3 regions of the Bacillus sp. PK6-16 genome follow, and region 3 is predicted to be linked to each of the others. Evidence: predicted binding sites of a transcription regulator. Region 3 holds the regulator's gene; each other region holds the start of a gene.

Region 1 (7,492 bases), 860 kb from region 3:
GAATGCCGGTATGAGTAGCGAAAGACGGGTGAGAATCCCGTCCACCGAATGCCTAAGGTTTCCTGAGGAAGGCTCGTCCGCTCAGGGTTAGTCAGGACCTAAGCCGAGGCCGACAGGCGTAGGCGATGGACAACAGGTTGATATTCCTGTACCACCTCTTTATCGTTTGAGCAATGGAGGGACGCAGAAGGATAGAAGAAGCGTGCGATTGGTTGTGCACGTCCAAGCAGTTAGGCTGATAAGTAGGCAAATCCGCTTATCGCGTATGCTGAGCTGTGATGGGGAAGCTCCTTATGGAGCGAAGTCTTTGATTCCCCGCTGCCAAGAAAAGCTTCTAGCGAGATAAAAGGTGCCTGTACCGCAAACCGACACAGGTAGGCGAGGAGAGAATCCTAAGGTGTGCGAGAGAACTCTGGTTAAGGAACTCGGCAAAATGACCCCGTAACTTCGGGAGAAGGGGTGCTTTCTTAACGGAAAGCCGCAGTGAATAGGCCCAAGCGACTGTTTAGCAAAAACACAGCTCTCTGCGAAGCCGTAAGGCGAAGTATAGGGGGTGACACCTGCCCGGTGCTGGAAGGTTAAGGAGAGGGGTTAGCGTAAGCGAAGCTCTGAACTGAAGCCCCAGTAAACGGCGGCCGTAACTATAACGGTCCTAAGGTAGCGAAATTCCTTGTCGGGTAAGTTCCGACCCGCACGAAAGGTGTAACGATTTGGGCACTGTCTCAACCAGAGACTCGGTGAAATTATAGTACCTGTGAAGATGCAGGTTACCCGCGACAGGACGGAAAGACCCCGTGGAGCTTTACTGTAGCCTGATATTGAATTTTGGTACAGTTTGTACAGGATAGGCGGGAGCCATTGAAACCGGAGCGCTAGCTTCGGTGGAGGCGCTGGTGGGATACCGCCCTGACTGTATTGAAATTCTAACCTACGGGTCTTATCGACCCGGGAGACAGTGTCAGGTGGGCAGTTTGACTGGGGCGGTCGCCTCCTAAAGTGTAACGGAGGCGCCCAAAGGTTCCCTCAGAATGGTTGGAAATCATTCGTAGAGTGCAAAGGCATAAGGGAGCTTGACTGCGAGACCTACAAGTCGAGCAGGGACGAAAGTCGGGCTTAGTGATCCGGTGGTTCCGCATGGAAGGGCCATCGCTCAACGGATAAAAGCTACCCCGGGGATAACAGGCTTATCTCCCCCAAGAGTCCACATCGACGGGGAGGTTTGGCACCTCGATGTCGGCTCATCGCATCCTGGGGCTGTAGTCGGTCCCAAGGGTTGGGCTGTTCGCCCATTAAAGCGGTACGCGAGCTGGGTTCAGAACGTCGTGAGACAGTTCGGTCCCTATCCGTCGTGGGCGTAGGAAATTTGAGAGGAGCTGTCCTTAGTACGAGAGGACCGGGATGGACGCACCGCTGGTGTACCAGTTGTTCTGCCAAGGGCATAGCTGGGTAGCTATGTGCGGAAGGGATAAGTGCTGAAAGCATCTAAGCATGAAGCCCCCCTCAAGATGAGATTTCCCATAGCGTAAGCTAGTAAGATCCCTGAAAGATGATCAGGTTGATAGGTTCGAGGTGGAAGCATGGTGACATGTGGAGCTGACGAATACTAATAGATCGAGGACTTAACCATATAATATGAAGCAATGTTATCTAGTTTTGAAAGAATATAAAAAACTTGTTGACTTTCAAAAGTAAATGAGTTATAATAATTCTTGTCTTAAATGAATACAGTCTGGTAATGATGGCAGAGAGGTCACACCCGTTCCCATACCGAACACGGAAGTTAAGCTCTCTAGCGCCGATGGTAGTTGGGACCTTGTCCCTGTGAGAGTAGGACGTTGCCAGGCAAATGGAGGATTAGCTCAGCTGGGAGAGCACCTGCCTTACAAGCAGGGGGTCGGCGGTTCGATCCCGTCATCCTCCACCATTTAGCCGACTTAGCTCAATTGGTAGAGCAACTGACTTGTAATCAGTAGGTTGGGGGTTCAAGTCCTCTAGTCGGCACCAGAAATCATGGCGGTTGTGGCGAAGTGGTTAACGCACCGGATTGTGGCTCCGGCATTCGTGGGTTCGATTCCCATCAGTCGCCCCATTTTTCTTAAATAAATTAATATGCGGGTGTGGCGGAATTGGCAGACGCACCAGACTTAGGATCTGGCGCCTTTGGCGTGGGGGTTCGACTCCCTTCACCCGCACTTTTAATTAAATAACTCATACATGTCTTGCGGAAGTAGTTCAGTGGTAGAATACAACCTTGCCAAGGTTGGGGTCGCGGGTTCGAATCCCGTCTTCCGCTCCAATTTTCAATATGACATGCCGGGGTGGCGGAACAGGCAGACGCACAGGACTTAAAATCCTGCGGTGGGTGACCACCGTGCGGGTTCGACCCCCGCCCTCGGCACCATATGCGCCCGTAGCTCAATTGGATAGAGCGTTTGACTACGGATCAAGAGGTTAGGGGTTCGACTCCTCTCGGGCGCGCTTTTATTAACGGGAAGTGGCTCAGCTTGGTAGAGCACCTGGTTTGGGACCAGGGGGTCGCAGGTTCAAATCCTGTCTTCCCGATATCCCTAAAAAATATGGGGCCTTAGCTCAGCTGGGAGAGCGCCTGCCTTGCACGCAGGAGGTCAGCGGTTCGATCCCGCTAGGCTCCACTTATATTAATATCATTTATGGCGGTGTAGCTCAGCTGGCTAGAGCGTACGGTTCATACCCGTGAGGTCGGGGGTTCGATCCCCTCCGCCGCTACCATAAAGGACCTTTAGCTCAGCTGGTTAGAGCAGACGGCTCATAACCGTCCGGTCGTAGGTTCGAGTCCTACAAGGTCCACCATTAGACGTATATATCTCGGAGGTATACCCAAGTTCGGCTGAAGGGATCGGTCTTGAAAACCGACAGGCGGCGAGAGTCGCGCGGGGGTTCGAATCCCTCTACCTCCTCCATTTTTTCTAAAGTAAATATTTTATCATCGCGGGGTGGAGCAGCACGGTAGCTCGTCGGGCTCATAACCCGAAGGTCGCAGGTTCAAATCCTGTCCCCGCAACCAAATGGTCCCGTGGTGTAGTGGTTAACATGCCTGCCTGTCACGCAGGAGATCGCCGGTTCGACCCCGGTCGGGACCGCCATTTTTACATAAAGGCTCGGTAGCTCAGTCGGTAGAGCAGAGGACTGAAAATCCTCGTGTCGGCGGTTCGATTCCGTCCCGAGCCACCATTTTGAAGTCGCAAGCCGACTTAGCTCAATTGGTAGAGCAACTGACTTGTAATCAGTAGGTTGGGGGTTCAAGTCCTCTAGTCGGCACCACTTTCAAAATGAGCCATTAGCTCAGTTGGTAGAGCATCTGACTTTTAATCAGAGGGTCGAAGGTTCGAGTCCTTCATGGCTCACCATTTACAATTTAATGCGGGTGTAGTTTAGTGGTAAAACAAGAGCCTTCCAAGCTCTGGTCGAGAGTTCGATTCTCTTCACCCGCTTTTCAATTATGGGCCTATAGCTCAGCTGGTTAGAGCGCACGCCTGATAAGCGTGAGGTCGATGGTTCGAGTCCATTTAGGCCCACCATAATTGTTCCGCAGTAGCTCAGTGGTAGAGCTATCGGCTGTTAACCGATCGGTCGTAGGTTCGAGTCCTACCTGCGGAGCCATATTTATAGAGAAGTACCCAAGTGGCTCAAGGGGCTCCCCTGCTAAGGGAGTAGATCGCGAACGCGGTGCGAGGGTTCGAATCCCTTCTTCTCTGCCAGAACTGGCCCGTTGGTCAAGTGGTTAAGACACCGCCCTTTCACGGCGGTAACACGGGTTCGAATCCCGTACGGGTCATACTAAAAGAGATAGCATAATCTGCTATCTCTTTTTTGTTGTATAAAAATGGACTTTGGATAGTCTGCTTTTTTATGCAATAGAAGAAATATGAAGTATTCGCTGTTGCAGTTGGGTACATAGAGAGCCGTAAATACAATCATGTTAATTATTTGGACCTGTATGAATATGAAGGAATTAACTTCAACTTGAACTTTTACCCCAGCTGTATGGCTGTAGCCTCCTACACTTGGAGAAACCGATGAAAATGCATCTGGGAGCTACTGTGGAAAATAAATAATATATAGAAGAAGCTGCTTTCTCTCAATAGCTGTGATCTACTGAAGACAGCTTTTTTATGTTGTCAGTATTGTCGAGTTTTGTCGGTAAGTCGATATATTGCAAAAATCGCTGATATAATTTGAGTTACGGTCGATAAATTTCAATAATCGCTGATATATTTGGAGTTACAGTCGATATATTCTAAAAATCGCTGGTATAATTTCACTTACCGACAAAAAACACAAGAAAATCCCTTTCACAATCTAAAGAAAACGCCTCCATTGAAATGGATTCCACACCTATTCCAATAACTTTACACTCTATGTGAAAAAGTTCACAAATAGGTCATAATTTGTGAAGTAATTCACAATAATACGTGCTACAATATGAATGTAAAGAAGTTAAACAACATTAAATTAGTATTTTAATTAATTACTTAAACAATCATAAAAAATATATGTGAACAATAGAGAGGGGAAATTACCATGAAAAAAGGTATCAATCGTGTAGTATTAGTAGGAACAGGAGCTGTAGGTTGTAGTTACGCTTACTCAATGATCAACCAAGGTGTAGCTGAAGAATTCGTATTAGTAGATGTTAATGAAGCAAAAGCAGAAGGGGAAGCAATGGACTTAAGCCATGCGGTACCATTCTCTCCATCACCAACAAAAGTTTGGAGCGGTAGCTATGCAGATTGTAAAGATGCAGATTTAGTTGTTATCACTGCTGGGTTACCACAAAAGCCAGGTGAAACTCGTTTAGACTTAGTTGAGAAAAATACAAAGATCTTTAAACAAATCGTTCGTGGCATTATGGATAGCGGATTCGATGGAATCTTCTTAATCGCAACTAACCCAGTTGATATTTTAACTTACGTAACTTGGAAAGAATCTGGTTTACCGAAAGAGCGCGTAATCGGTTCTGGTACTACTTTAGACTCTGCTCGTTTCCGTTACATGTTAGGTGACTACTTAGATGTAGATCCACGCAACGTTCATGCTTACATCGTTGGTGAACACGGTGATACTGAACTTCCAGTATGGAGCCACGCTACTATCGGTGTACAAAAACTAGAAACAATCTTAGCTAACAACGAACAGTACAAACAAGAAGACTTAGATAAAATCTTCGAAAATGTACGTGATGCAGCTTACCATATCATCGAGCGTAAAGGTGCAACTTACTACGGAATCGGTATGTCACTACTTCGTGTAACTAAAGCAATCTTAAACAACGAGAACAGCGTATTAACTGTATCTGCATACCTTGAAGGCCAATACGGTGAGAAAGATGCTTACGTAGGTGTTCCAGCTGTAATTAACCGCGAAGGTGTACGTGAAATCGTAGAGCTTGAGTTAAATGAAGAAGAAAAAGCGAAGTTCGCTCATTCTGTAAAAGTATTAAAAGAAACAATGGCACCAGTACTATAATAATTGCTAAATCATTTAGGGGCGGGACACTGCTTCCTACCTCTAAATTCATATAATTTAATATAAATTCCTTTTCCGGTTTCCCTTGTATATCCCCAATATACCCCTTTTGCTGGATCAGGGTCGTTTATAGAAAAAAGCACTCTACTTTAAGTAGAGTGCTCTTTATTATCCCGCATTAACGGGCAGTAAGATCCCCACCTCAAAATGCAGCGAAAGCAAAGAAGTTAGTTTGGTGATCAACTGCCCGTAAAAGCCCGATTGGTTCAACTAATAATCAGTGGGGGATTAACACCCCACACTGATTAAAGTTTCACTTTATCATTTTTTAGGCGTTAATCCTAATTTCTTTAAAATATCTGCCAGTGTACCGCTTTTGGATTTTTCTACAGGTGTTTGTGATTTAGATGCATCCGGACCTTTTTTCAAGAAGTTCTTTTCGACGAAGCGAATATCTTTTTCATCGACAATCCCATCTTTATTAAGGTCTCCGTCTTTTACAGTTAGTCCTTTTTTGCCATAGTTGCTAGCGATAATTTCAGCATCTCTAATATCGATTACTTTATCAGCATTTACATCGCCGGCAAGGTTTTCGTCAGGTCTTGCATAATAATATTGGCCAAGCAGCTTACCGTCTTTTTCAGTACCAAGTTTCGTTGTTAGGCGGCTTGTTAAATGTCCTGGCACCTCTACATATAAGTTATAGTCGCGTTTATTAACTGGAAGTCCATTTAGTTTGAAGTATCCGTATTTATCTAGTGAGCCTTCAAACTTATGACGATAAGAATCAGTCGCATATACTTTTACGCCAAGCTTTGTATAATCGAACTTTTCATCTAAATATCCACGTTCATTTAAGAATGCACCAGGCTTAATATTTCCTTCTACTAATGAGTTTAAGGACATTACTGAGAATGATTGATCTTGAAGGACACGCATTCTATTTGGCTCTGTTTCTCCTGGTTTCCAGTATACAAACACTGGTAACTCTAATTGAGCATTTGCTTCATAAAACTCATCGTTTTCTACTTTGAACGTTACATCAATGAACGGGAAATCACCATCTAATCCAGCGAAGTTTTTGTCATCGATAGCACCGCCAACTGTAACAGAGCCTGCTTCTAGCTTCGGTTCATTTACTTTTGCTGTTACCCCTTTTTCAGAAAGGAGTTTTTTAAAAGCAGGATTCAATTTCGCATTTGCAAATTTGAAGTTCTTTTCTAGGAATTTTACGTTAAATTCCCCAGCAACAAATTGTTTCACATGTTTGGCGTTTAGCGTCACAGTGAATTCATCACCTTTATATACTTCTTTTTTATCATAGCTAGTTTTCGCATATTGAGCTCCTTGCGGGATAAACCAATAGTTATTTACACCGCTTGGATAGTCAACTCCTGCAGTTGCATAATCGAAAATATATACCCCTGTGTTCATTGGACCTTCCACTTTAAAGGATTCAGGAGTAATGCCAACTTTAAAGTCACCGTTTGCATTAATAGGTAAAAACTTATGCAAGTATGGAGAATAGTCATAATACATCACTCCGTTTGCTTCTTGCGTAATGTTTAATCCTTTTCCTTTTAAGTAGTCAACATTCGAATCATACACATTTCCTTTAATCCATAATGCCTTTTTACCGTCTTCTACTGTATAGTTTTCTTCATTTAATTCATAAATACCAGGTTTTAATCCAGTTAATTTTACTTCTGGCGGTGTATTATCAATTACGACATAATCACCTTTCACACGTGCTTTACCATCTTTATCATAGCCAACAAATTCAATTGTGTAATCGCCTTCTGGTAAGTCGATTTTCTCATCACCAATTGGTTTTGCAGGATCATTTGTGAAAGGATATACTCTGCCGTTAAAGAATGAATCTAAGTAGTAATACACATCCGTTTTTAGTCCGCTTGTGTTTAATGTTCCAATGAAGCCAAGCGCTTTATTTGTTTTTGAATCCTTCACGATAAGATCTAACGTCTCA
Region 2 (7,492 bases), 1.8 Mb from region 3:
TCTACCTTCGTTACTAAAAAGTAAGCATTACCTTCTTGTAATATACAAGTTACCAACAATTGAAATTCCATTCAAATCTCCTCCTTTCAATCGATATACTATAATTTATGAAATCTCTTTCAAAACGTAATAGGAAATACATCCATTTTTCCTTATATATAAAATAAATGTTTATAAGTCTATTAAAAATATTAATTTTCTAAATTTATACAAAACGTGTAATATCCAATAAATTCCTATATAATCAATAAGAAGAATCTTACAAATGGAGGTATGAAAATGTCGATTTTAAGTAATATTGGTGCAGCTTTATTTTTTATTGCTTTTATTCTTTTAATCTTATGTATCATTTCATTCTTTAAGAAAAATGGAAAAGCAAAACAATATGGACGTCCTACCGTTATTCTTTTTATGATTTCTATTATATTAATAACGGCCGGTACAACAAAATCGGAACACCCCGTCGTCGAGTTTTTTTCTACTTTAAGTTTCATTCTATTTATATTCTTCCTTGTTCTAGCAATCTTATCTGTTATTAAGAAAACAGGTGTAGCGAAAAAACAATTTATTATTACAGCCGTATTATTTGTCATTTTTGTTGCGCTATCAGGTATTTCAGATCCTTCTTCTGAAAAAACGACAGCAACTAGTACAAAAGTTGCCTCTAATAATGAAGAGCCAAAAGATAGCGAACAGAAAAAAGAGCTAGAAAAGAAAGAGGCGGACGAAAAAACTCAAAAGCAAGAAGATGAGAAGCGTCTAGCCGAAGAACAAGCTCGTAAGCAAGAGGATGAAAAACGTCAGGCTGATGAGCAAGCTCGTAAACAACAAGAAGAGCAAAAACGTCAGGCTGATGAACAAGCTCGTAAACAACAAGAAGAACAAAAACGTCAAGCTGACGAACAAGCTCGTAAGCAACAAGAAGAGCAAAAGGCACAGCAAGTTCAAACACAACCTGCTTCAGGAAATACTAGTAGTGCATATTACAAAAATTGTGCCGCAGTTAGAGCTGCCGGGAAAGCTCCTCTATATAAAGGACAACCAGGTTATGACTCACATCTTGATCGTGATGGCGATGGAGTTGCATGTGAAAAATAGTAGTAAAAAAGAAGCTTCTAGTAAGCTTCTTTTTTATTATCAGAAACTATTATGACGAATTCCCTCTCCCTCTTCCTTTTATAAAACTCATTTTATTATCCTCAAAATTGACACATTATAAGTGATTTCAATCACCACATTGTTTTTCATTTATCGCTATTCTTAATTTAGATATTACATTAAAACTTTATGGAGGCATTCATATGGAACATACATTTACTGAAACTTCAATTGTTGGTGAGATTGTTACACAATTTCCGAAAGCTAGTGATCTTTTTAAATCATATAGAATAGATTTTTGTTGTGGCGGTAATAAGCCACTTATTGATGCAATTCATGAAAGAAATTTATCAGCTACTGAAGTGCTTACAGAGTTAAATACGCTTTATCATAATACGAAACGATTAAATGAATCGGAAATTGATTGGAAAAATGCTTCTTATCGTGAATTGATTGATTATGTTATAAATAAGCATCATCGCTATTTAAATGAAGAATTACCACAGTTAAGTCCGTATGTGACGAAAGTATTACGCGTCCACGGAGCAAGTCAGCCTCACTTAGCTCAAATTCATAAGCTATTTCACGAATTAAAGATGGAATTAGAACAGCATTTAATTAAAGAAGAAACAGAAGATTTCCCATTAATTTTAGAATTTGAACAAAATCCAATTGACGAAAACTATGTGAAATTACGTAAAGTAGTAGATGAGTTGGAAAATGAACATAACCACGCAGGCAACATTATTAAAGAACTTCGTAAAGTTACAAATAACTTTACTCCTCCAGAAGGAGCTTGCGGTACTTATCGACTTGTTTACCAACGTCTTGAAGCGCTAGAGTCTGATTTATTTGAGCACATTCATTTAGAAAATAATATTTTATTTCCACGTGCCATTACGAGAGCATAAATAAAGAGCAGGACATGAGTATACATACTTATGTCCTGCTCTTTCATTTGGTAAAGACTATACACATCCCTCTCGAATAAATCCGAATTTTAACAATTTGTGAATCATTATAAAAATGTGATAAATATCACATCTCCCCCTTATTTGATTTTCTATAATAAAAATATAATCCTTTGTTCAACATTTCACATAAAAAGGGGAAACGAAAATGAAAAAACGTTTAGTTATGATCGGAAATGGTATGGCTGGCATTCGCTGTATGGAAGAAATCTTAAAACATGATAGTGATTCATATGAGATTACTATTTTTGGAGATGAACCGCATCCAAACTACAACCGTATTATGCTCTCTCATGTTTTACAAGGCAAAACAAATATGCAAGATATCATTATGAATGAATACAGTTGGTATGAAGAAAACGAAATAACTTTGTATACGAATGAAAGAGTTCAAAGTATTAACCGAGAAGAAAAAATTATTATTACAGAAAAGAAGCGTACTCTTACATACGACAAGCTCATTATCGCAACAGGTTCTAGTGCTTTTATTTTACCTGTTGAAGGTTCCGCACTTTCTGGTGTAACAGGATTTCGAACTATTGAAGATACACAATTTATGATAGATACCGCTAAAGAAAAGAAAAAGGCCGTTGTTATTGGTGGCGGGTTACTCGGTTTAGAAGCCGCAAGAGGTCTAATTGATTTAGGAATGGACGTACATGTTGTTCATTTAATGCCTAGCTTAATGGAGCAACAACTAGATACGAAAGCAGCTGCTCTTCTGCGTGAAGATTTAGAAGCACAAGGCATGAAGTTTTTAATGGAAAAGAAAACTGTAAAAATTCTTGGTACAGACCATGTTGAGGGCATTCAATTTGAAGACGGTGAAGTTGTAGATTGTGATTTAATCGTAATGGCTGTCGGAATACGCCCAAATACGCAAATAGCAAAAGATGCTGGTCTAATTGTAAATCGCGGTATTGTAGTCAATGACTATATGCTAACAAATGATGAGTCCATTTATGCAGTTGGAGAATGTGCAGAGCATGACGGTATCGCATATGGACTTGTTGCTCCTCTTTATGAACAAGGTGCGATATTAGCAAAACATATAACAAATTTACAAACTGATGGATATTCGGGCAGTATCGTCGGTACACAATTAAAAGTTGCTGGTTGTGATTTATTCTCTGCTGGCCAAATTTATGAAGATGATCAAACGAAAGCAATATCCATCTTTAATGAATGTAAACGTTCCTATAAAAAAGTATTAATTCGTGATAATAAAGTCGTCGGTATCGTTTTATACGGTGATACAGCTGACGGTACACGCCTCTTTAGCATGTTAAAGAAAGAAGAAGATATACAAGAATATACACCAGCTTCCATTCTTCACAAAGCTGGTGAAGAATGTGAACTTGACGTTGCTACTATGAGTGCGGATGACACGATTTGCGGATGTAATGGTGTTACGAAAGGTACAATCGTTCACGCCATTTTAGAACAAGAGTTAACGACTTTTGAAGAAGTTAAAAGCTGTACGAAAGCCGCAGGTTCTTGTGGTAAATGTCGTCCACTTGTGGAACAAGTTTTATCTCATACACTTGGAGATGCTTTTGATGCCTCAGCGCAATCTGCCGGTATGTGTGGATGTACACCTTTATCCCGTGATGAAGTCGTAGCGGCCATTCACGAGAAAGGCTTAAAATCTCCAAAAGAAGTACGAAATGTTCTTGGTTTTGCACATGGAGACGGCTGTTCGAAATGCCGCCCTGCTTTAAACTACTATTTACGTATGGCGATTCCAGAAGAATATGAAGATGATAAATCGTCCCGTCTCGTTAATGAAAGAATGAATGGTAACATCCAGCACGATGGTACATTCTCTGTTATTCCACGTATGTACGGAGGCGTTACAACAGCTGATGATTTAATGAAAATTGCTGAAGTTGCGAAGAAGTATGATGTTCCACTTGTGAAAATTACCGGTGCAAGCCGAATTGGCTTATACGGTGTTAAGAAACAAGATTTACCTAACGTATGGGCTGACTTACATATGACTTCTGGATATGCGTATTCAAAGTCTCTTCGTAATGTAAAATCATGTGTTGGCTCTCGTTTTTGCCGTTTCGGTACGAAAGATTCATTAGGACTTGGTATGTTGCTTGAACAATCATTAGAAATGGTAGATACACCTCATAAAATGAAAATGGGTGTAACCGGTTGTCCGCGTAACTGTGCGGAAGTACTGACGAAAGATTTTGGCGTTGTTTGTGTCGAAAATGGATATCAACTTTATATTGGCGGAAATGGTGGTACAGAAGTACGTGAAGCTGATTTTGTAATGATTGTCCCTACTGAAGATGATGTCCTTCGCATCGCTGCAGCTTACATGCAATATTATCGTGAAACTGGTATTTACGGAGAGCGTACCGCCTACTGGACAGAACGTTTAGGCTTCGATCATATAAAAGAAATACTACAAGATGCAAGTATGGTTACTACGTTAAATGAACGTTTCCAAACAGCTCGTAGAACATATACGGAAGCATGGGGACAAGCACTAGAAACGAAATCATTAAAAGCGATGTATGAAGTAGAAACTGTGAAATAAGGAGCTGTGATCTAAATGATACAAACGAAAGAAAAAATAAAAGTTATGCGTGCGGAAGATCTTGCTATTCAAATCGGTAAAGAAGTGCAAATGAAAGGTATGTCTATCGCCCTATTCCGCCTTTCAAATGGCGATATTCGAGCTGTAGAAAATCGTTGTCCTCATAAAAACGGACCGTTAGCAGAAGGGATTGTGTCTGGAGAATTCGTCTTTTGTCCACTGCATGATTGGAAAATCTCACTACTAACAGGTGAAGTTCAAAAACCTGATGACGGCTGTATTCAAACATACGAAGTAGAAGTTATTGACGGTGACATTTATTTATACATGTAATTTTCGAAAGGAAGCCTCCTCTGGCTTCCTTTTAAATAAAAATTGATGAGGTGCAATTATGAACGGATATGTATATTTAGTTGGTGCAGGACCAGGTGATGAAGGGCTTATTACAAAAAAAGCGATAGAGTGTTTAAAACGTGCAGATATTGTTTTATATGACCGTTTACTAAACCCTTTCTTTCTTAGCTATACAAAACAAACATGTGAACTTATGTATTGCGGAAAAATGCCAAAGAATCATATGATGCGTCAAGAAATAATTAACGCACACCTTCTTCAATTTGCGAAAGAGGGCAAAATTGTTGTCCGATTAAAAGGCGGAGATCCATCTATTTTTGGCCGTGTTGGTGAAGAAGCAGAAACTTTAGCAGCAGCAAATATTCCATATGAAATTGTACCAGGCATTACATCTAGCATCGCCGCTAGTAGCTATGCAGGTATTCCCCTCACTCACCGTGACTACAGTAATAGTGTCACTTTATTAACCGGACATGCAAAAGGTCCCTTAACCGATCATGGAAAATATAATTCATCTCACAATAGCGACACGATTGCCTACTACATGGGTATAAAAAACTTACCTATAATTTGTAAAAACTTACTACAAGCAGGAAAAAAAGAAGATACGCCAGTAGCAGTCATTGAATGGGGTACAACTGGTAAACAGCGCGTTGTCACAGGGACACTGTCTACCATTGTTTCTATTGTCAAAAACGAAAATATTTCTAATCCTTCTATGACAATTGTTGGTGATGTTGTTACTTTGCGGAATCAAATCTCTTGGAAAGAACGTAAACCATTGCACGGCAAGAAAGTTTTATTTGCAGCTGCAACAAATAAAAAAAGCGCAATAAAGCAAAAGTTACAAGAGTCCGGTGCAGAAATATATCAAATTCCAACTTTCAAAAAGAAAGAATACACATTAACCTCTGAACAAATCAATAAGATTTTTAACGTTGATCGTCTTGTATTTTGTTCCGCTGACAGTGTAGACATCTTAATGCAATCATGCAGTAAATATCATAAAGATATTCGTTCCTTACAGGCAGAACTTCAGTATATGAACCTTTCTATTCAAGAAAAGCTCATGCAATATGGATTGTTCAGTAAACCTGCGCAATTTTCTTCGAATTCAACGATTTATTTAGGACGAAACATTAACCGAATTGCTGTTATTCAAGAAAAAATTGGTGCTGGTTCCTATATGATGACTCATGAGTACACAATTGATCATCGCTTCGATGAAATTCATTCCCGTATGCTTTCTGAATTCTCATGGGATAGCATTGTATTTGAAGGTCGTGCTTCTATTGATACGTTTCTAGCAGAAATAAAACGCCTTGGCTTTATCAATATTCTTACTCTCCCATTCTCGTATACCGACGTTCCAACTTTACACTATGCAAATAAAGTTGGGTTTCATAACGTAGATCATCAATTACAAGAAACTCTTATGAAGAAAGACATGGTGAGACAATGAAAGGAATTGTATATGTTGGACATGGGAGCCGGCTACAAGAAGGTAATGAACAATTCATTCAATTTATTCAATCTGTTATGAAAGAGCGAAACGAAAGAATTCAAAAAATAGCTTTTCTAGAACTAACGACACCTACTATTTCGGATGCAGTTACAGAAACGATAATAGAGGGAGTAACTGAAATAATGATTGTACCTGTTTTATTATTTGCAGCAGCTCACTATAAACGTGATATTCCTTTTGAAATAGAACAACTACAAAAGAAATATCCACAAATAACATTTTCAGTTGTACCTCCTTTTAGTACACATCCACATATGGTGGAACTTGTAGTGAAAAGAATACGTGAAGCTATGCCAATGCAAAATAGTAGTATTTTACTCGTAGGGCGAGGCAGTAGTGATCCACAACCGATACATGAATTACAACAAATCGGAGCAGCTGTCGAACGAAAACTTGGTATGCCAGTATCCTGTTCCTTTTTAACGAAAGGAACTCCCTCTTTTGCTGCTGAGCTCAAGGCTATAACATCGACTGCGTCCCATGTATATGTCATGCCGTACCTTCTCTTTACCGGATTATTACTTCAAAAAATTAAATTGCATACAAAAAAATATAATCATGTCACGACTTGTAACTGTCTTCAGTTTGATACATATATGAAACTAACATTATTAGAACGAATGGAGGAATGCATATATGTATAACATGTACCCTGTTATGTTTAATCTACAAAATAAAGTTGTCATTATCATTGGTGGAGGTAAAATTGCATATCGAAAAGCGTCTGGATTAAAAGATACAGGCGCTTTCGTCACTGTTGTCAGCCCAGAAATTTGCGAGGAAATGAAGGAACTTTCTTATATTACTTGGAAGCAAAAAACTTTTAGTAATGATGATATTAAAGATGCTCATCTAATTTATGCAGCTACAAATCAACATGCTGTAAATATGATGGTCAAACAGGCCGCTCATGATTTCCAGTGGGTTAACGTTGTAAGTGATGGTACAGCATCATCGTTTCACACACCTGGTGTCATTCGAAATGATGAA
Region 3 (7,492 bases):
TTAACTTGTCCATGAAGCGGTCTTTTGCATCCACTTTAATAACGTTCATATGGAAGCCTTCACTAAATGTTTTCATAACGCCTTCCGCTTCGCCTTTACGAAGTAAACCGTGATCAACGAAAATACATGTTAATTGGTCGCCGATTGCTTTATGGATTAATACTGCTACAACAGAAGAGTCTACACCACCGCTAAGTGCGCATAGTACTTTTTTGTCTCCAACAGTTTCACGGATCTTTTCTAATTCTACTTCGATAAAGTTCTCCATGTTCCATCCTTCAGAACAACCACATACGCCGAATACGAAGTTTTTAATTAAATCGTTACCGTGCTCAGAGTGACGTACTTCTGGGTGGAATTGTACACCGTATAAGTTTTTCGCTTCATTGCTCATACCAGCAATTGGGCAAGACTCACTTGTTGCGTCTACTACGAATCCTTCAGGTAAACCAGTTACTAAGTCACCATGACTCATCCATACAACTTGCTCTTCTGGAAGGTTCGCATATAATTTTGATTCGTTCTCTACTTTAAGAACAGCTTTTCCGTACTCACGGTGATTTGCACGCTCTACTTTACCACCGAAGTGTTGCGTCATAAGCTGCATACCGTAACAAATACCGAAGATTGGTAAACCTAGTTCAAAGATTTTTTCATCACAATGTAATGCACCTTCACCGTATACACTATTTGGTCCACCAGAGAAAATAATCCCTTTTGGATTCATTGCTTTAATTTCTTCTGCAGTAATTGTATGTGGATGAAGTTCACTGTATACACCGAACTCACGAATTCGACGTGCTATTAACTGATTGTATTGACTTCCAAAATCTAAAACGATAATTGTATCGTGTTGTTTCTTCAAAATAATCACCCCAACGTTAGTTCTCGTATATAAATATTTTCACCAATTTGGCGAAAAGCATTACCAATATAATAAAAAAAGCCAGTCCTCCGCCTCTAGTCTCATAACAAAGAAAAGGCAGGGGTCTGGCTTTATAAAGAAAGATAGTCTCCGCTCTTTATAAATATAAGACACACTGCCTTCATAGTCAGGTTGTTTACGGTAACCCGGTAGAGACTCTCAAACCATATCATTGAGGATATATGAAGGATCGTTTTATATTATCTTCCTAGATTCTAACAATGAAGTATCAATATGGTCAAGAGAGAAAGCGACAAAATTCTACAGAAATTCATTTCCTTTTCTAAAAAACATAAAAAAACATCCATTTCTATATAGAAATGGATGTTTTTTAGGACAAACGGAATTACATCATTCCGCCCATACCGCCCATGCCCATGCCGCCCATGTCAGGCATTGCTGGTGCATTTGGTTCTGGCTTGTCAGCAACTACAGCTTCAGTTGTTAAGAACATAGCTGCAACAGATGCTGCGTTTTGAAGTGCAGAACGAGTTACTTTAGCTGGATCTACGATACCAGACTCAAGCATGTTAACCCATTCGCCAGTAGCTGCGTTGAAACCAACGCCTACTTTTTCGCCTTTTAGACGCTCTACAACTACAGATCCTTCTAGACCAGCGTTGATTGCGATTTGACGAACTGGCTCTTCTAGTGCGCGAAGTACGATGTTGATACCTGTTGCTTCGTCGCCTTCAGCTACGATAGAAGCTACTTTTGTGTATACGTTCATAAGTGAAGTACCACCACCTGCAACGATACCTTCTTCTACTGCTGCACGAGTTGAGTTAAGTGCATCTTCAATGCGAAGTTTGCGCTCTTTTAACTCAGTTTCAGTTGCTGCACCTACTTTAATTACTGCTACGCCACCTGCTAGTTTAGCAAGACGCTCTTGTAATTTTTCACGATCGAATTCAGAAGTTGTTTCTTCTAATTGCGCACGGATTTGACCGATGCGAGCTTCGATTTGTTCTGTGCTTCCTACACCTTCAACTACAGTTGTGTTTTCTTTTGTAACAACAACTTTACCAGCGCGTCCTAAAGATTCAACTGTAGCAGATTTTAAGTCACGACCTAATTCTTCAGTGATTACTTCGCCACCTGTTAAGATTGCGATATCTTCTAGCATTGCTTTACGACGGTCACCAAATCCAGGAGCTTTAACAGCTACTACGTTGAATGTACCACGAAGTTTGTTCACTACTAATGTAGCTAAAGCTTCGCCTTCAACATCTTCAGCAATGATAAGAAGTGGTTTACCTTGTTGTACCACTTGCTCTAATACTGGTAAGATTTCTTGAATGTTAGAAATCTTTTTGTCAGTGATTAAGATGTATGGGTTATCAAGAACTGCTTCCATTTTGTCAGAATCAGTAATCATGTAAGGAGATGCATATCCACGATCAAATTGCATACCTTCTACTACGTCTAATTCTGTTGTGAATCCTTTAGACTCTTCTAAAGTAATAACGCCGTCGTTACCAACGCGCTCCATTGCTTCAGCGATTAATTGACCTACTTCTTCGTCAGCTGCAGAAATAGCAGCTACTTGTGCGATAGAAGATTTGCCTTCGATTGGTTTAGAAATCGTTTTTAATTCTTCAATTGCAGCAGTAACAGCTTTTTCGATACCTTTACGAAGACCCATTGGGTTCGCACCAGCTGTTACGTTTTTAAGACCTTCACGAATCATAGCTTGCGCTAATACAGTTGCAGTTGTTGTTCCGTCACCAGCTACGTCATTTGTTTTGCTAGCAACTTCTGCTACTAATTTCGCACCCATGTTTTCGAATGCATCTTCTAATTCGATTTCTTTTGCGATTGTTACACCATCATTTGTAATAAGTGGTGAACCAAATTTTTTCTCAAGTACAACGTTACGACCTTTTGGTCCAAGCGTAACTTTTACTGCGTTTGCAAGAGTGTCGACACCGCGAAGCATCGAACGACGTGCTTCTTCACTAAATTTAATATCTTTTGCCATAATAATTGACCCCCTTGGATTTTTTAAGATTTATATAATTAACCGATAACTGCTAAAATGTCACTTTCACGTAAAATCAAGTAGTCTGTACCTTCATATTTCACTTCAGTACCTGCATATTTTGAGAAGATGATAAGATCACCTGCTGCTACCTCTAAAGCAACACGCTCACCATTTTCAAGCACTCGACCAGTACCTACTGCAACAACTTTACCCTCTTGTGGTTTTTCTTTTGCGGTATCTGGTAATACGATACCACTTGCTGTTTTTTCTTCTGCTTGAACAAGCTCAATTACAACGCGATCACCTAATGGCTTTAGCATGAACAATAACCTCCTCATTTTGTTATGTAAATTTTATTTATTAGCACTCAAGTCATCCGAGTGCTAACACACTTATAATAATAAATAATCTCAATTTCTTTTGCAAGTAAAAAAATCATAATTTTTTCGCAAATTACTATATAAACTTTCTATATAGAATACTGCCTTTACTATATGAATCGTTGTTTCCCCTACTCGTATGTTACAATATGAAAGACACCCTAAGTTGTTTTCGCTAAACGCACAACTTTTTCCTGTCTCTTACTTCAATTTCAAATATGTATTAAAAAAAAATCATAATTCGGATGAAAGTTTATATCGTAGATAACATATTTACATGTTATCCTACCTCATCTCATACACTAGAGTTAGAAAGGATGGTTAAACCATTTGAAGAAACAATACTGGTGGATTATCGTTACATACATTTTAATGCAGTTATCTGGCGTTGTTGGATTACCACTTCTCCTAAAAACAGGACTCTATGATAATAGAGGATTTACCATTGAAGAAAAAGGACAAATCATAACGGGACACTGGGCAATCATTAGCTTCTTTATTGCATTATGTATCGTGCTTTGGTTACTTAGAACAGATATTCGTGACAGGCATTTAGATCCAATGCGCTCTTCTGTTCCAGCTACTATTGGATGGATTTTTATCGGGTTCTTCTTAGCAATCATCTCACAATCCATTGCAGGTATGATTGAAATGTATGTATTTGGGGTTCCACGTGAATCTGAGAATACAGACAGACTGATGGACATCGCAAGAACGATACCTTGGTTCCTTATTGTTGTATCTATAATTGGACCTATCTTAGAAGAAATCGTATTTAGAAAAATTCTATTCGGCACGCTTTATAAGAAGTTTAACTTCTTTATCGCAGCTATCATTAGTTCGCTTGTATTCGCAGCAATTCATTTTGATTTTACTCACTTATTGGTATACACTGCTATGGGGCTCGTATTCGCCTTCTTATATGTGAAGACGAAACGTATTATCGTTCCGATTGCAGCTCATGTTGCGATGAATACATTAGTCGCTATTGGGCAAATTTTTATGAGCAATGAACAAATTCAAGAAATGATTAAAGAAGCTGAAAAAATGCAAGGCTTTATCGGAGGATTTTTTGTATGAGAAACTCACCATTGTTCATGGCTGCACTATACTTCCTTCTTGGATGTATCTTTACACGCTTCGCCATTACGAACGTGACAGATACAATCTGGAATATGTGGACAATACTATTTGCAGTTATGGCAACAATTGATTTTAATTTGGCACTTCGCCTTATATTAGTTAAATTCACAAAGAAGAAACAATAATAAAACGCAGAGGTCGCTTCCTCTGCGTTTTATTGTGGATAGTTTTTCAAAAAGTAAACTAATGTTTGTAACTCTACAGCTAAGTCAATATGATGAATTCTAATATTCTCTGATACGTTTAATCGCGCTGGTGTGAAATTCAAAATACCGTGCACGCTTGTTTCAGCTAATCTATCTGCTACAGCTTGCGCTACTGTAGCCGGTACTGTTAATATTGCCACTTGTATATCATTTGATAATCTCTCTTCTAATTCATCTAAATGATATACAGGAATGCCCCCGATTTCTGTTCCAACTTTCTCTTCACTAACATCAAATGCCATTTCAATTTTTGTATTATTGTTTTTCGTGAAATTATAATGTAAGAAAGCGGTCCCTAAATTACCTACTCCAATAAGTGCTACACGTGTTATATCATCTTGATCAAGTGTTTCGCGGAAAAATGATAATAAATAATTTACGTTATATCCATATCCCTTTTTCCCTAACGCTCCAAAATACGAAAAATCTCTTCGTATTGTTGCGGAATCTACTTTTACTGCCTCACTCAATTCGGCCGATGAAACACGCTGCTTACCAGAAAGAGATAAGTTTTGGATAAATCGATAGTATAGAGGCAATCTTTTAGCAGTGGCTTGTGGAATCTTTTGCTGATCCATATGACCTCTCCTCTCTTCCTATCTTTATTCATATACTTTAATCAAATACAGAAGTTTAGCACTCATTAAATTCCTTGTATAATAAAGAGAAGAAGTATTCTCTCTTTATTTTAAACTATACACTATTTTTAGTATGATTGAGAAATATAAACATGGCAAAGTTAAGAAATTATTTGAGGTGAAAACATTGATTTTATTACAAGTAAACGCGCTTTCGAAATTATACGGTGCAGAAACGATTCTTGCAAACATAAAATTGGAAGTACAAACAAAAGATCGTATCGCATTAGTTGGAAGGAATGGAGCAGGAAAATCTACATTATTAAAAATTATCGCTGGTGAATTATCTCATGATGGTGGCGAAATTATAAAACCGAAAGATGTCTCAATCGGATATTTAGCTCAAAATACTGGACTAGAAACGTCTTTAACAATTTGGGATGAAATGCTAACCGTCTTTACCCATTTACAGCAAATGGAGACAAAACTCCGAAGGCTTGAGCAAGAAATGGGAAAAGAAGAAAACTTTTCAAACGAAGCTACATATGAAAGATTGTTAGCTGATTATGACCAATTACAACTCAATTATAAAGATCAAGGTGGATATCAATATGAAGCGGATATTCGCTCCATTTTAAGCGGCCTTGGCTTCCCAGTTGAAACGCACCAGACGACGATCTCTACTTTAAGCGGCGGGCAAAAAACAAGATTAGCTCTCGGGAAATTATTATTAACAAAACCAGACTTACTTATTTTGGACGAGCCTACAAACCATTTAGACATCGAAACATTAACATGGCTTGAGCAATATTTGCAAGGTTATCCTGGCGCAATATTAATCGTCTCACATGACCGTTATTTCTTAGACAAACTCGTTACACAAGTATATGAAATTTCGAATAAAGAAAGCAGACGATTTGTTGGTAACTACAGTAAATATTTAGACTTAAAATCAGCATTATATGAGCAAGAAATGAAACGTTACGAAAAACAACAAGATGAAATCGCAAAACTTGAGGACTTCGTTCAAAAGAATATAGCTCGCGCTTCTACAACGAAACGTGCTCAAAGTCGCCGTAAACAACTAGACAGAATGGAATTATTAACGAGACCATTAGGGGATTCTAAGTCAGCATCATTCCACTTCGATATTGAAAAACAAAGTGGAAATGATGTTTTACAAGTAAATGATGCAACCATCGGCTATGATGAAAACCCTATAATTGAACATGTAACTATGCGCTTAACTCGCGGAGATAGTGTTGCTTTAGTTGGTCCAAACGGAATTGGGAAATCCACATTGTTAAAATCCATTGTGAATAAGTTACCACTATTAAATGGTGATGTTTCTTTCGGATCAAATGTATCTGTTGGTTATTATGATCAAGAACAAGCAAACTTAACATCTTCTAAACGGGTTTTAAATGAACTATGGGATGAATATCCACTGCAACCGGAAAAAGAAATCCGTACTATACTTGGGAATTTTTTATTCACAGGAGATGATGTACTGAAACCAGTATCTTCCCTTAGTGGTGGACAAAAAGCTCGATTAGCTCTTGCAAAACTTATGATGCAAAAGTCAAATTTGTTAATTCTAGATGAGCCTACGAACCACCTCGATTTAAATAGTAAAGAGATTTTGGAGAATGCTTTAATTGATTACCCAGGGACTCTTCTATTCGTCTCACATGACCGCTACTTTATTAACCGTGTAACAACGACTGTGGTTGAGTTATCAACAGAAGGTGCACAGGAATATTTAGGGGATTACGATTACTACGTTGAAAAGAAAAATGAAATGATTGAACGTGCAGAACTTGAACAGCAAGAAAGTGACGTTCCTGTTCAAAAGGTGGTTGCACAAGAGAAATTAAATTATTTAGAAGAAAAAGAGCGTAAAAAACTAGAGCGTCAACGCACTAGAAAAATTGAAGAGCTAGAACAAAGTATAGTGGAATTAGAAGAAGAAATTGCTACGTTAGAAGATCAACTTTGCTTACCAGAAATATATGCAGATTATGAAAAAGCTAGTGAAATTACAATGAAAAAGCAAACGCTACAAGAACAACTTGAAACTTGTATGGCAGAATGGGAAGAGCTGCATGTATAAGCATATTTAAATAAGGAAGATGTCTCATAAGTCAGGATTTTTGACTATGCGACATCTTTTTTTCTTTTAATACAGAAACAATTTTTTGAGTATATCAATCGTAACTTAGAATATACCAACGATTTTTCAAATATATCTATTGTAACCCTATATATATTAACAA

Evidence for each region. The regulator Rex, encoded in region 3, represses fermentation and respiration genes when NADH is low (regulators of the CRP and FNR family bind a similar motif). The targets are predictions, from matches to a motif close to TTGTGAAATATTTCACAA.
Region 1: a site for Rex is predicted at 4,428-4,445, ahead of M1D66_RS03060 (L-lactate dehydrogenase). Genes of this name have one in related genera too.
Region 2: a site for Rex is predicted at 2,183-2,200, ahead of nirB (NADPH-nitrite reductase large subunit). Genes of this name have one in related genera too.

What each region holds. Positions count from the first base shown of each region.
Region 1 is NZ_CP096511.1:600,196-607,687, forward strand. Features, by position in the region: rRNA gene M1D66_RS02940 (23S ribosomal RNA) at 1-1,627, shown strand, start outside; rRNA gene rrf (5S ribosomal RNA) at 1,729-1,844, shown strand; tRNA gene M1D66_RS02950 (tRNA-Val) at 1,849-1,924, shown strand; tRNA gene M1D66_RS02955 (tRNA-Thr) at 1,929-2,004, shown strand; tRNA gene M1D66_RS02960 (tRNA-His) at 2,014-2,089, shown strand; tRNA gene M1D66_RS02965 (tRNA-Leu) at 2,112-2,192, shown strand; tRNA gene M1D66_RS02970 (tRNA-Gly) at 2,222-2,296, shown strand; tRNA gene M1D66_RS02975 (tRNA-Leu) at 2,313-2,401, shown strand; tRNA gene M1D66_RS02980 (tRNA-Arg) at 2,405-2,478, shown strand; tRNA gene M1D66_RS02985 (tRNA-Pro) at 2,489-2,562, shown strand; tRNA gene M1D66_RS02990 (tRNA-Ala) at 2,579-2,651, shown strand; tRNA gene M1D66_RS02995 (tRNA-Met) at 2,672-2,748, shown strand; tRNA gene M1D66_RS03000 (tRNA-Ile) at 2,753-2,829, shown strand; tRNA gene M1D66_RS03005 (tRNA-Ser) at 2,847-2,939, shown strand; tRNA gene M1D66_RS03010 (tRNA-Met) at 2,967-3,043, shown strand; tRNA gene M1D66_RS03015 (tRNA-Asp) at 3,047-3,122, shown strand; tRNA gene M1D66_RS03020 (tRNA-Phe) at 3,135-3,210, shown strand; tRNA gene M1D66_RS03025 (tRNA-Thr) at 3,225-3,300, shown strand; tRNA gene M1D66_RS03030 (tRNA-Lys) at 3,311-3,386, shown strand; tRNA gene M1D66_RS03035 (tRNA-Gly) at 3,400-3,470, shown strand; tRNA gene M1D66_RS03040 (tRNA-Ile) at 3,481-3,557, shown strand; tRNA gene M1D66_RS03045 (tRNA-Asn) at 3,565-3,639, shown strand; tRNA gene M1D66_RS03050 (tRNA-Ser) at 3,647-3,737, shown strand; tRNA gene M1D66_RS03055 (tRNA-Glu) at 3,743-3,814, shown strand; gene M1D66_RS03060 (L-lactate dehydrogenase) at 4,561-5,505, shown strand; gene M1D66_RS03065 (S8 family serine peptidase) at 5,827-7,492, opposite strand, start outside.
Region 2 is NZ_CP096511.1:3,235,803-3,243,294, forward strand. Features, by position in the region: gene exsG (exosporium protein ExsG) at 1-71, opposite strand, end outside; gene M1D66_RS16495 (excalibur calcium-binding domain-containing protein) at 280-1,098, shown strand; gene ric (iron-sulfur cluster repair di-iron protein) at 1,302-2,009, shown strand; gene nirB (NADPH-nitrite reductase large subunit) at 2,218-4,623, shown strand; gene nirD (nitrite reductase small subunit NirD) at 4,639-4,956, shown strand; gene M1D66_RS16515 (uroporphyrin-III C-methyltransferase) at 5,015-6,439, shown strand; gene M1D66_RS16520 (sirohydrochlorin chelatase) at 6,436-7,146, shown strand; gene M1D66_RS16525 (precorrin-2 dehydrogenase) at 7,139-7,492, shown strand, end outside.
Region 3 is NZ_CP096511.1:5,041,122-5,048,613, forward strand. Features, by position in the region: gene guaA (glutamine-hydrolyzing GMP synthase) at 1-865, opposite strand, end outside; purine riboswitch at 1,030-1,131, opposite strand; gene groL (chaperonin GroEL) at 1,272-2,906, opposite strand; gene groES (co-chaperone GroES) at 2,945-3,229, opposite strand; gene M1D66_RS25780 (CPBP family intramembrane glutamic endopeptidase) at 3,620-4,369, shown strand; gene M1D66_RS25785 (YdiK family protein) at 4,366-4,557, shown strand; gene M1D66_RS25790 (redox-sensing transcriptional repressor Rex) at 4,587-5,216, opposite strand; gene M1D66_RS25795 (ABC-F family ATP-binding cassette domain-containing protein) at 5,404-7,329, shown strand.